Regions from separate parts of the Peribacillus sp. TE19612 genome, predicted to be linked through region 3. Evidence: riboswitches for the same ligand, from Rfam matches in the RefSeq annotation. Region 3 holds a riboswitch; each other region holds the start of a gene.
What was found. Region 3 has a riboswitch for cyclic di-AMP ahead of ACZ9AO_RS24890 (cation:dicarboxylate symporter family transporter). Riboswitches for the same ligand answer to the same signal wherever they lie in the genome.
Positions count from the first base shown of each region.

Region 1: it holds a riboswitch for cyclic di-AMP, as region 3 does, so the genes downstream of both, ACZ9AO_RS06520 (APC family permease) here and ACZ9AO_RS24890 (cation:dicarboxylate symporter family transporter) in region 3, are expected to answer to the same signal.
Region 2: it holds a riboswitch for cyclic di-AMP, as region 3 does, so the genes downstream of both, ACZ9AO_RS21340 (TrkH family potassium uptake protein) here and ACZ9AO_RS24890 (cation:dicarboxylate symporter family transporter) in region 3, are expected to answer to the same signal.

Region 1 is NZ_JBWCCL010000003.1:119,200-123,763, forward strand. Features, by position in the region: gene ACZ9AO_RS06505 (DUF6044 family protein) at 1-219, shown strand, start outside; gene ACZ9AO_RS06510 (glycosyltransferase family 2 protein) at 235-1,257, shown strand; gene ACZ9AO_RS06515 (GtrA family protein) at 1,217-1,672, shown strand; cyclic di-AMP (ydaO/yuaA leader) riboswitch at 2,031-2,176, shown strand; gene ACZ9AO_RS06520 (APC family permease) at 2,314-4,140, shown strand.
Region 2 is NZ_JBWCCL010000013.1:139,158-143,721, reverse strand. Features, by position in the region: gene ACZ9AO_RS21355 (TetR/AcrR family transcriptional regulator) at 1-73, shown strand, start outside; gene ACZ9AO_RS21350 (MFS transporter) at 119-1,378, opposite strand; gene ACZ9AO_RS21345 (hypothetical protein) at 1,724-1,915, opposite strand; cyclic di-AMP (ydaO/yuaA leader) riboswitch at 2,245-2,387, shown strand; gene ACZ9AO_RS21340 (TrkH family potassium uptake protein) at 2,562-3,899, shown strand; gene ACZ9AO_RS21335 (potassium channel family protein) at 3,923-4,564, shown strand, end outside.
Region 3 is NZ_JBWCCL010000023.1:22,570-27,133, forward strand. Features, by position in the region: gene ACZ9AO_RS24880 (D-alanine--D-alanine ligase) at 1-304, opposite strand, end outside; gene ACZ9AO_RS24885 (hypothetical protein) at 531-1,313, opposite strand; gene ACZ9AO_RS24890 (cation:dicarboxylate symporter family transporter) at 1,844-3,106, opposite strand; cyclic di-AMP (ydaO/yuaA leader) riboswitch at 3,280-3,427, opposite strand; gene ACZ9AO_RS24895 (efflux RND transporter periplasmic adaptor subunit) at 3,626-4,564, opposite strand, start outside.

The DNA of each region.
Region 1 (4,564 bases), on a different contig from region 3:
TTTACCGATGAGCTTAAGAAGCATTATATGTTCAAGAAAGGCTCGAAGAAAGAGCTGGAAAATTTGGACCTCAACATGGATGCGTTTAAAGGATTAGGCGGTACGTATATATTTTCTGCCATCCCAATCAACAACGCGAAGGAAAACGGATTGGTGCTGGATAGGGTTTTCACGAAAAAAGGAAGCGTATGGAAAATTCATTTATACAGAGTCATGTGAAAAGGGGGGAATAGAATGAATTCACCGATTGTAACGATTGTTGTACCTTGTTATAACGAAGAAAGCGTTTTGCAGGAAACCATTTCCCAGCTTTGTGGATTGATGAGTGGGTTGGTCGATGAAAACGTTGTTTCCGGTCAAAGTAAAATTTTGTTGGTCGATGATGGGAGCAAGGATCAAACGTGGAAGATCATTTATAAAGAAACGATTAATAATGAATATGTTCGCGGGCTAAAGCTTTCCCGGAATGCTGGACATCAAAATGCACTTCTGGCAGGGTTGTTTACAGCCAAGGAAGCCTCGGATTGTGTGATTTCCATTGATGCAGATTTACAGGATGATATTCAGGTCATCCCGGAATTCATTCGGAAATTCAATGAAGGATGTGAAATCGTATATGGTGTCCGCCAGAAAAGGGACCTTGATTCATTCTTTAAACGAACATCTGCAGCAGGTTTTTATAAATTGATGAACAAGATGGGGGTCAACCTTGTCTATAATCATGCCGATTTCCGACTAATGAGCAAAAGGGCGATCACGGAGTTGGAACGCTTTGATGAAACGAATCTTTTTTTACGGGGGATTGTACCGCTTATTGGGTTTAAGACGGATTCTGTTTACTATGACCGTAAAGAAAGATTGGCTGGGGAAACGAAATATCCATTTAAGAAGATGGTTGCTTTTGCACTTGATGGCATTACTTCCTTTTCAGTTACACCAATCCGGCTTGTATTATGGCTAGGATGTCTTTCCTTTTTCATTAGCTTACTCTTTGGGTCTTACTTTTTATGGTTGAAATTTTATGGGCAGACCGAAACTGGCTGGACCTCATTGATCACCTCCATATGGTTGATCGGTGGACTACAGTTGATTGCTGTCGGCTTGATTGGGGAGTATATAGGTAAAATCTATAATGAATCCAAACGCCGGCCAAAATATATTGTTGATCTTGATCTATTTAATCCGCTCGATTTAAAAAAACGGGAGCAACTAGACAATGAACGGAACAGTATTGAAAAACTATCTAAAACAAACTAACTCCTTTATCCGCTTTTTATTGGTTGGAATAGTCAATACAGCGGTTGGACTTTCCATCATGCTTTTTCTCATGAATGTTCTTGAATTATCTTACTGGATCTCCACCTTTATCGGCAATGGTACGGGAGCTGTAACGAGTTTTCTTTTGAACAGGACTTTTACCTTTAAAAGCGATATAGAATGGCGTCGAGGAGTTGCCCGTTTCTTTTGCGTCATCCTGATTTGTTATTCCGCCGCTTATTCTATAGGCCAAGCCATTGCAGAATCACTGGAAGGAACCGTTCATTTATCCATACAACAAAATTTGGCTGTTCTGATAGGAACAATCTTTTATACAGTGCTTAACTATCTTGGCCAGAAATACTTTGTCTTTAAAAAAAGCAATTTGAGGCCAATTCAAGAAGGAAGGAACTGATTAGCGTAGATCAGTGGAATAATGCCCCCAAATGGACGGGAATTAATAATGGAATCGGAAAGAGAAAATTCGGATTTAATGACTATCCAAGCTGGGGCAGATCTGTTTTACTTGATCCATCACGTTCCATGTGGTGATCATTTTTCCTTTTTCGAAATGTATTTTTTGTTCATTGTCCTCTTTAATATCCCTTTTAGACGTTTACTTTCCTCCTTTCCTACCTTCGAATCATGTGTTTGCATGACTTTTGTTATATAAGTCAAGAATAAAGCCTCGTTTATAAATAATAATTCTATTTCTGTGCAAAATTTTCATTTACTTTTCCATTTCACGGGAGTATGATAATCAACAGTTTCATATTTCTAAATCGCTTAAACCTTATGGTGCGGGGGACCCGTTATTGGGATTGTTTTTACAATCCAAGGGGTGAATCCTTTAAAAGGTAGGGCTACTCTTAGGTCCGAATCCGACAGCTAACCTCGTAAGCGTTATATGAGAAGGAAGGTGGAGCTTGTTAGACAAAAAAATTGATGTCTACAGGTCTATTTAGCTATGACTTGTAGGCATTTTTGTGTTCCGTCTCGTTTTTTGCTACAGCTGGGAAACATAAACTTATAAATTAAACTGGTGGTGAATTCTTTATGTTATCTTCTATAAAGAGGTTCTTGATTGGGAGACCTTTAAAATCGAATGCACTTGGTGAACAAAAGCTTAATAAAACAAAGGCGTTGGCGATATTATCTTCCGATGCTTTGTCTTCGGTTGCATATGGGCCGGAGCAAATATTGATTGTCCTGATCACGGTCGGTGCTGCGGCATTCTGGTATTCAATCCCCATCGCGATTGGAGTATTGATCCTGTTAACCGCTTTGATTTTGTCCTACAGACAAATCATTTTCGCTTATCCACATGGTGGGGGAGCCTATGTGGTTTCAAAAAACAATTTAGGTGTCAATCCAGGGTTGATAGCTGGAGGATCCTTATTGGTCGATTATATATTAACTGTCGCGGTAAGTGTTTCTGCTGGTACGGATGCCATCACGTCCGCTTTTCCCGGCCTGCATGACTATAATGTCCTCATAGCCATTATTTTCGTCATCCTACTTACTATCTTGAACCTTAGGGGGGTTACGGAATCGGCCTCTGTCTTGGCCTATCCGGTGTACCTATTCGTTTTAGCCTTGTTCATCTTGATAGGGGTTGGAATTTACAAGATTCTGACGGGAGGAATCTCACCGGAATTGCATGCGTCAATCGGGACTCCGGTAGCCGGCATCAGTTTATTTATACTGCTAAGAGCATTTGCATCAGGAAGCTCCGCATTGACAGGAGTCGAAGCGATTTCCAATGCAATCCCGAACTTTAAAGATCCAGCACCGAATAATGCTGCAAAAACATTAATAGCGATGGGCTCCTTACTAGCTGTTTTGTTTTCGGGAATCGTATTCTTAGCCTATTATTTAAGCGTTGTTCCTAGCGCAGAGGTAACGGTCGTCTCCCAGATTGCTGAAGAGATTTTTGGACGGAATTTCATGTATTTCTTCATTCAAGGTACAACTGCATTGATCTTGATACTTGCGGCAAATACTGGATATTCGGCTTTCCCTTTGCTTGCGGTAAATCTGGCGAAGGATAAATTCATACCAAGGGCGTTTACGATCAGAGGGGACCGTTTAGGGTATTCCAATGGAATTATCATACTTGGACTTGCATCCATCATCTTGATAGTCGCATTTGAAGGACATACGGAAAATCTCATTCCGCTTTATGCGGTTGGTGTATTCATCCCATTTACGTTATCCCAGACCGGGATGATTGTTAAATGGATTCGCGAAAAGCCAAAAGGCTGGATGATGAAATTAACCATTAATTCAATTGGTGCCATAATTAGCTTTATCGTCACGATGATATTCTTTTTAACCAAATTTAGTCAGGTTTGGCCTGTTTTGATTTTTTTACCTATCATCATTTTAATTTTTCATCGAATTAGAAATCATTATGAAGCAGTTGGAGACCAACTAAGGATTACAACATGTGAGCCGACCTTACCAATTGAAGGAAATATCATCATTGTACCTGTTGCGGGTATAACTCATGTGGTTGAGAACTCTTTAAATTATGCAAAATCTCTATCTGCACATCAGGTCATTGCCGTTTATGTCGCTTTTGAAAGAGATGATGAAAAGAAATTCGAAGAAAAATGGAATAAATGGCAGCCGGATGTAAGGCTCGTTACACTGAATTCTTATTACAGAAGTATCATTCAGCCACTAACTAAATTTGTGGATACAGTAGAACATAAGGCTAGTGAATCCAATTATAAAGTTACGGTGATCATCCCCCAATTCATTCCGAAGAAGGGCTGGCACAATATACTTCATAACCAATCAAGTTTACTGATTCGCGCTTACTTACTTTATAAAAGAAATGTGGTTGTTACGACAGTGCCATATCATTTAAAGAAGTAAGTTCCATATCTTATAGAACAGAATGTAGACAAATTCGATTTTCATCGAGTTTGTCTACATTTTTTTATGGCTTATACAATTTGGACGTGGATTTCCACTCAAGAAACTCGCTATCCGCGGGCGGTGGGCGAGCCTCCTCGGCTTGCGCCTGCGGGGTCTCCCAAGACGCGCTTTCCCGCAGAAGTCTCGTACACCCGCTCCACTCAACCTTGTTATAGTATGTAGTAAGGAACCATACTTGAGGAGTTGAAGTTGTGTTGGTTTGGGAACATCATTTGATGAAAGATAAGTTTTCCGTCTACAAATGTGGGTCCCGGTATACATGATTGGGCCTACGTATTATTAATGGATTATACAATTGGACGTTGATTTCCACTCCAGGCACTCGCTTTCCGCGGGCGGTCCGCGAGCCTCCTCGTCTAAC
Region 2 (4,564 bases), on a different contig from region 3:
GGCGGAAGAAATGGCGAAAATCCATTTTCAAATCTTGAACTTCATCAGCCAATTGCGCACATTCATCCAATGAACGATTCATTAAAGGCATGTGCCATCAACATGCCTTTAAATCGGATTACATCTTTTCCTTCGCTTCTATCTCTACATCACCAACGGCATAATACCTGCTCTTGGAGGTCTTCATACTAAGCATCGACAACCATATGGATAAAGCGAACATGATCATGGAACCTGAAATCACCACGAACCGAATCGAAATGAAATGGGCTGAAACACCAACGATTGCGGTAGTAATGATGATCAATAAAGCTTCTAACAAGCCAAAAACACTTCCGACCCTGCCCATGATTTCCACAGGAATATTATTTTGATAAAAGGTTTGAAAGCCAGTGTTGGCAAAAGCCAATGAAAAGGCAATGATGAAAAATCCGATGGCGGCCAGTGAAAAGGAATTCGAAAAGGCAAAGATCATATAACCTATCGAGACAAATAAAGATCCAAGTCCAATCATGTGCGAGATTTTCACTTTACTGATGAATACGGCATTGACTATGGCACCAGCAATGATGCCTGCCCCGGCGACGCTTACAAGGAATCCGTAATCGCTGTCCGACAAAAGGAGCACGGCCTTGGCAAACGCAGCTTCTTGGGAATCGATGGCCGTTTCCATCACCACCATGCAGCTGAATAAGAAATAAATGAGCATGATATAAGAAGATTTCCGGCTGAAGTCCAGGACGATGCCCCAATCCTTTTTCATGATGGTCCAAGACAGGTAATGATTGGATTGTTCAAGGCGATGATCCTTTTCAAGATTAGGCATGAATAGAGTGATGATTCCGGATAATAATAAGGCAGCCGCGTTAATATAAATCGCTAAAACGGGCGTACCGATCAAGAAAAGGATACCCGCTAGCGCCGGTCCAATCAAAAAAGCTCCAGAATCCATTAAGCTTCGTAATGAATTAAATCGTTTCCTCTGTTCAACGGGTATTAATTTTGTTATATACGACCTAGATGTTGTGCCGAACATGGCCCCTGCCATATTGATCACGAAGACAAGGGAATACATGACCCAAATAGAAGAAGTCAAAGGCAGCAAGGCTATGAATACCGTGCGAAATAGGTCAAGTGCCGCCATTAGATTCCGCTTATTTATCCGGTCAATCACGCTCCCTGCCCACACATTCGTAAATATGGCAGCCATCGGTTTAACGATATAAAGTCCAGCTACCGCCAAGGCTGAATCAGTCATATCCAGAACGATTAAATTAAGGGCAATGAAATAAACCCAAGAACCAAAGTTGGAGATACCTATTCCGCACAAAAGAATGGAAGGGTATTTCCAGGATACCAATGCATTTCTTAATGTCATCGCTTCTCCCCCTTTGAACGTACAATATACAACCCCGTACCCAAGCAATCCGTCTCGGGACGGATCAATTTGCGATGCCACCTTCATGTGTCACCATACATCCCCAACAATCCTCGGCTGTTCTCGGAAAGTGGTCATTTCATTTTACTTTTCTTTACGTCCACATTAATTATTACTAAATTTTAACATTATTGGTCCAAAATTGTATATAACGCAAAAAAACTCATTCAAAATAAATGAGTTTAAAAGCAAAACAAGATATGGATTTTTCGCTCAGCGTTCCTGGATAGAACACAGGGAATTACAATAATTGAATACCGCAAATGAATGTTGGAATCAGTTGATTTACCTTGGGGAAAACAATTTTAAAAACGGATTCTTTTTCTTATCCGTTATCCTTAATTCATTCATGATGATTTGATCCTCATGATCGGCTATCCATTTCCTTAGTGCATCTTTATCCTGGCATTGTGTTAAATATGTTTGGCCACCCTTGCCTGTAGCATTAATAACATATCTATTGAACGTCTTCTCCATAATTGCCCGCCTTTTTAATAAAATGTATTGAATTTAAATAATAATGTACTGCTTTTTCCTTTATCTTTTACAAAAGAAACATAATATATCTATTACAAATTTCGATTGGCAATAGCATGTTCTGCTTGAAATTATTGAATAAAGTACATCGATGCCGGTTATCATAATTGGATTAATCGAACCTATCATAATGTGCTAACTAATATTTGTCAATACGTTTTTTTAATGTAAATAAAACGTAAATTTTCAGTTTTATTAAAGAAATATTTTTTTGCGATTTAGGGGTTTACAACTGCTAAATGATGGGAGTAGAATACGTTTATCAATTTAATACATTTCGGCCAAAACTCATGGTAAATGAGTACGGAGGACCCAATCATTTGGGGTTAATTCTGCCTTGCAGAAGGGATGAGATCAGCTCTTTCGCCATCCTACCCGTCAGCTAACTTCGTCGGCTAAAGCGAAGGAGGTCATAAGACCGCCTATTTCGGGAGCTTTTTTTGCACGCTTTTTGTGGCAATACAGCTATTCGATGTTTTCGCAGGTCTTTTTATTATGCCTTTTAAAAAGATTCGGAATGAGGATTGATGGTTAAGATATTCATACAGTTTTTCACATTTCATTTTTATAGGTAGGGATGATCAATTTGATAAAAGCAAAAAATTTGTTAGATCCGCCAAAAATACTTGTACTCGGCTTCGCCATCCTGATACTTATCGGGTCCTATTTATTGACCCTGCCGATTTCCACTGAAAGTGGGAATGGTCTTTCTTTTCTGGATGCTTTATTCACCGCAACATCCGCTACTTGTGTAACAGGGCTTGTCGTAGTGGATACGGGATCGACTTTCACCACTTTTGGTGAGCTGGTCATCTTAACACTGATTCAGATAGGCGGATTAGGGTTCATGTCATTTGCGACGTTTTTCTTTTTCCTTCTAGGCAAAAAGATTTCCTTAAAAGGCAGGTTACTCTTGCAGGAGTCCTTAAATAATCTATCCATGGCGGGTGTAGTCAGATTAGTGAAACGGCTTTTAATTTTCACGGCCATCATTGAAGGTGTGGGTGCCCTTATCTTATCGATTCGCTTTTCTTTTGACATGCCAACCGGCAAAGCGATCTATTACGGGGTTTTTCATTCCATCTCGAATTTCAATAATGCCGGCTTTGATTTAATGGGTGAATTCAGGAGTTTGACCCCATATGTATCCGATCCCTTCGTAACCCTTACCGTCATCTTCCTCATCACGTTTGGCGGGATAGGCTTTATCGTGATGAATGAACTATACGAATATCGTGACACCCATCGTTTATCCGTACATACGAAGGTGGTTCTGATGACTAGCTTGATCCTTACAATCACAGGTGCAATTTTAATCTTTTTATTCGAGTTCGGTAACGCCAAGACATTGCAGCCTTTATCTTTCATGGGTAAAATGCTGTCGTCTTTATTTCAATCGGTATCACCACGGACGGCAGGCTCCAACACGCTGAATATCCCTGATTTAACTCAGCCTGCATTACTGCTCATCATCTTCTTGATGTTCGTTGGGGCTTCACCCGGATCGACTGGCGGCGGGATTAAAACGACTACATTGGCCACGCTTGTCGGAACGGTTTGGTCACAGATCAAGGGAAAGGGTGATGTGGTTTTGTTCCGCCACCGCATCGTGAGTGAAACGATCTTTAAAGCATTATCCGTTACGTTCATTGGTGTATTCGTGGTTTCCATCATCTCCATTCTGCTGACCATCACTGAAAGCGGAACTGATTTCTTGATGATTTTGTTTGAAGCCACTTCAGCATTTGCCACCGTGGGACTTTCAATGGGTTTGACCCCAGAATTATCACCGGTTGGCCGGCTGCTCATCATTTTCACGATGTTTGCAGGCCGTGTTGGTCCTTTGACTTTTGCCTTTGCTATCGCCATGAGGCGCAAGCCAGATCCGTTCCGACGTCCAAAAGGGAAAATCATGATTGGTTAATAATGAATGAAGGAGTGTAAAAGATGGGAAAACGACAATACGCCGTGATAGGTTTAGGCAGATTTGGAACCAGTGTGGCCCATAGATTATATACGGCAGGCCAAGAGGTCTTAGGTATTGATGTGAACGAGGAAAGAGTCGAGAATGCGGAACTGAACGTTACCCATGCAGTCATGGCGGATACGACCGAAGAAGAGACATTGAAAGCAATCGGAATCCGTAATTTCGATTGTGTCATCGTAGCCATCGGAAATGACATGCAATCGAGCATTTTAACTACCTTGCTTTTAAAAGAGCTTGGAATCAAAAAGGTCATTGCCAAAGCACTTAATAAAAATCACGGTCAGGTGCTCACAAAAGTCGGTGCCGACTGGGTCATCTATCCTGAGAGGGATATGGGGGAACGGGTCGCGAATCAGCTCCTTTCCCCTAATATGCTGAACTATATAGAGCTTTCTAAAGAATACAATATCGAGGAAATCATCCTCCCCATGAGCATGAAGGGAAAAAGCCTCAGGGAGCTTGATTTACGGGCAAAATATAATATCAGTGTCATTGCCATCGTGAGTAATGGAGAAATTATCATAGCACCGTCACCGGATCAGGATATCCATGAAAAAGATATGCTTTTAGTGGTTGGCAATAAAGAAGATCTGGCCGTCTTT
Region 3 (4,564 bases):
TCGGTCCGTGAAGCAATGGGAAAATTACGTCATACCCTGTTGATTCACTATTTTCATCAGTTGAATGTGCTTGCAAGGCAAGAGGCGAGCTCGATTTTTCCGGTGAAAATGTCAATGCCTCCACGTTCTCGGCAGGACCTGTTAACTTTGGTCCATTAATCCATGAACCATCTTTTGTTATGTAAATCGGATATATATCAAACTTTGCTAAATCGAGAGCTTTAATGACCGCTAAAGCCGTCTGCATAGAAACCTCATGCTCCGCAGATTTTCCACCATAAAGCAAACCAAGTTTAGTTTTCATGAGTTATTACCCTCCAATATTCTTTTAACCATGTTCATTGTATCACTTTACACTAAAACGGATAAAGCGAAACTTCCATCATTGAGGCTTTTCCAATGATTACTATTTTGCAGAACACAGGATAAAACCGCCACATCCTGTGAACACCTCTACGTTTCCCTCTCTTATCTTTTATGCATGAGACGGTAAGTCTTACACCTAAAAAGTTCAAGGACTTCAAATAAAATTAGGAGGATGGTGTATTTTTAATAACACTTTCCCAAATCTTCTCTTTTCGATTGAAGATAATAAATGCATCGGGCTCCTTACTATCTCTATCCGAAAAGGAATCATGCATCTCATCCATGTTTAAATAATCCCCTACGACCCATGCCGGTATCTCAATTTTCGTTCTAGTATACTTAACATCCCGAAAGGAAAAAACGAGCCCCTCTGCCAGAATATGAGCCAAAGAAGCAATGATTTCTGCAGGAATCGCCGTCAGCTCTTTTTTCTTTCTGATTCCAAGCCACGTCCTCTCTACTTTTAATGGCTCCAGCTTTAGCGGAATCAGACTTCCTAACATCATATAATATGTCGAAAGAGAACGAAAATAAATTTTATTGAACCAGCCATCATCCTGGGCAAGGTACACAAATTGGTTATTCAATTTACGGAAAAACGGGGGATCCAGATGGGTTTTAGCATGTCCTAAATATAAAAGTTCCGCTATTTCCCTTCCATCCAATTCATCCAGCCCTTCCGCTTCTTCAAAATCGATCCAACAGAAATCTCCATATGCCCGGACATTTTCTTTAACGAGCTTCGCAATAGCTTCAGATGAAGCGCTCTCAAGCAGGACATTCAAATTGTATTCCCCACCATCGAATTGATGTTTCAATAATAAGATCGAATCCAAGGTATACGGAAGCGAATTGACGAATTCACGAAAATTGAGTCCATTAAAAAGGACAAACCGTTCGGAAGCCTGCATATACATGTATAAGATATCATTGCTATCATTCTTCATAACCTGACCCCCTCCGAGCTCTCAATCAATAATGTTATTTTATCAAACTTTTGGAGTTTCACGTAAGTTATATAACCCCAATATTAATCATCATCTGCATCGTTTAAATTACATGAATCAAAATCCATTTTAACCAATAGGAAAAAATATAGAATTCGAAGAATGGATCATGAATGGTTTTATCATTCATTCACTCATTTCATGTGGCCGCTCCCCTTTATGCTGATGATCCCCAGCGCAAAATACCCGACATTAGTCAAATCAACCGTATTTTAAAGCCTGAAGGTAGTTTCATTTCACAACACATGACCTTCTGGGAGGAAGAGGAAATGATTTGGTTTTGGGGTAAACAAGATGAAAGGCTTTATGCATTTGGGGGTATTTTGACATCCGGGAAGACGCGTCAAGAAGTAGTTCCCTCCATAACACCTGAAGGAAGCAGAGTTTTACAGTCATCGAGAAAAATTAAGGAAGCGCTTTTTCATTCAATAAAAAAATCCAGAGTGACATTTCACTCTGGATTTTTTGTATCAAGAAACTTGTTGTTCTAGTTCTTTTTTGGAGGGAGGGTTGAATTGACCTTCCCATTTAGAGATAACGATTGCCGCAAGTGAATTACCAATAACGTTTACCACTGTACGTCCCATATCAAGAATACGGTCGATACCGGCAATAAATGCTAGACCTTCAATAGGAATACCGACAGTTCCCAATGTCGCTAAAAGAACTACGAAAGATACACCTGGTACACCCGCAATCCCTTTGGATGTGATCATTAACACTAGCATTAGCGTGATTTGCTCATACATGCTTAAATCGATTCCATACATTTGAGCGATGAAGATAGCTGCTAACGCTTGGTATAATGTAGAACCATCAAGGTTAAAGGAGTATCCAGTCGGAATAACAAATGTAGCAATATGTTTCGGACATCCCGCTTTCTCCATTTTTTCCATGATTTTCGGAAGAACCGCTTCTGAACTTGCAGTAGAGAAAGCAAGAATCAATTCTTCTTTTAGAAGTTTAATCAAACTAAAGATATTGAATCCTACAAATTTTGCAATAAGACCCAGAATGACAATTACAAAGAAGATCATTGTTCCGTAAACAGAAAGCGCTAACTTTCCTAACGGAATTAAAGATTCCAAACCGAACTTGGAGATAGTCACACCGATTAGTGCAAATACACCGATAGGAGCGAATTTCATGACCATGTTAGTTAGGTAGAACATTCCTTCAGCTACACCTTGGAAGAAACGGAATACTGGTTTACCCTTTTCACCGATGGCCGCAATACTTAGTCCAAACAACACGGAGAAGAAAATGATCGCTAGCATATCGCCTTCTACCATGGCTTTAACTGGATTGGATGGCACGATGTGTACAAGTGTATCTACGAACGATTCATGCTGCTTAGTTTCTGCTGTATCAACATATGTGGAGATATCAGTTTGTTCCAGGTTATTCATATTCACACCAGCACCAGGCTGGATGATATTCGCTGAAATTAAACCAACAGCAATCGCTATCATAGTTACGACAACAAAGTATGATAATGATTTAGCACCTAGTTTTCCTACCGCTTTCAAGTCACCTACACCGGCAACTGCAACGATAAGGCTGGATACGATGATCGGCACTACGATCATTTTAATCATTCGTAGGAAAATGTCTCCGAATGGCTGTAAAAAGCTTTGGGCCGACTCATTACCATAAAAAATGGCACCAACGATAATCCCTAGAATTAAACCAATGAAAATTTGGCTAGCTAAACTTAATTTGAATTTCTTCATTTACTTTCCTCACCTTCCATAAAGTCTTTGATGCAAAAACATTTTTGTCTCGGTAAGGGAAACAAGATACTAATAAAAAGAAAGTAATTTTTCTTTTTTTGAAAAACTCTGTCTTTACGCCGAAAAAAAAGACACTTCATGTGTCGATTTCTTATTGGCGTGAATATTCACACATGTTCCCTTAAAGACGCTGACGAGGTTAGCTGTCGGGTTAGGAATTGGAAACACAAATGCCCTTTCATTTCTGAATTCACCCCTAGCGGATAAACTCCACAAAAATGGGTCCCCCGTTCTTGGAATAAGATTAAGCGAGTTAACTTATAATAAAATATTATACTAAAAATGATAATCTGTAAATATTTATTCGCATCAGTTCTAGAAAAAATCTTTTAATATGTCTGAATATTCTGCATTAAAGGCTGTTGTATCTATAATTTCGCTTCCCGATTTTTAATCAATTAAGTTATATCGATATAATTAATTCCTAATTTAACATCACCTCTCTTGTGAAAAAAGCGGTTATTTTTCCAGAATGCCAAGTAACAGATATCTTACTTTTTCCCTAGAGGTGAATTTTTTATAAGTTCCAGCTTTCACTTTTTCAAATTGAATCGGGGTAATAAAATAAGAATGGTTCTTCACTGCCGCATTCGGCTTCAGCAAGATGACGTCACCTACAGACGGTCCCTTTATGATTTCTTGCTTCCCTTCAGCCTTAAGACCTTTTGTAATGTAATGTTTATCCACATGGCCTTTATTAGTCAACTTGTAAATATAAGGCTGCTTTTGGTATTGTACGGCCTCTATCGGAATGGAGGGTACACCGGCTTTCTCATTGGTTATTACAGTAAGATTCACTTTCGATCCCACCAACAAAGGTTCCGTTTCTTCGCCTTCCGGTTCGATTAAAGCCTGAAATGGAAATCTGTTATTTTTTTTTAATGATGGCTCTTCAGCGGGATAGGAATGGATACGGCCTATCTTCCCTTTCAATGCCTTTTTTGAATCAGAGGAACTTGCTTTTATAGTCATACCCACTTCAGCCTTTTTCATTTCCTCTTCTGAGAAATTCCCTTCAATTGCCATATTTGTCGAAACAATGGATATAATGGGATTATTCAGGTTTTTATTGATATTTTTAACGACACCATCAGCCTCGCTCGTCGTTACAATTGCACTGGACTGCTCCTCAATCGAACTTAATTTAGCATCAAGCATTTTCACTTTTTCATCCAACCTGTTTTTTTCTAGTTCCTGCTTGTACATTTCTTGCTCAATGTTACTTTTAATAAGATCTGAAGAGCTTGTCGTTATATCAATATTCAAGTTCTTTTCCACCGATTCATCAATTGCCGCTTCAGGTTCACTGGTCATGGTCCCCTGATAAGACCTCAACTTCCCTATGTATTCCTCAATCCCTGCAATTTCCCCCTCGGCGGCCGTTTTCTCCGCTTCCAA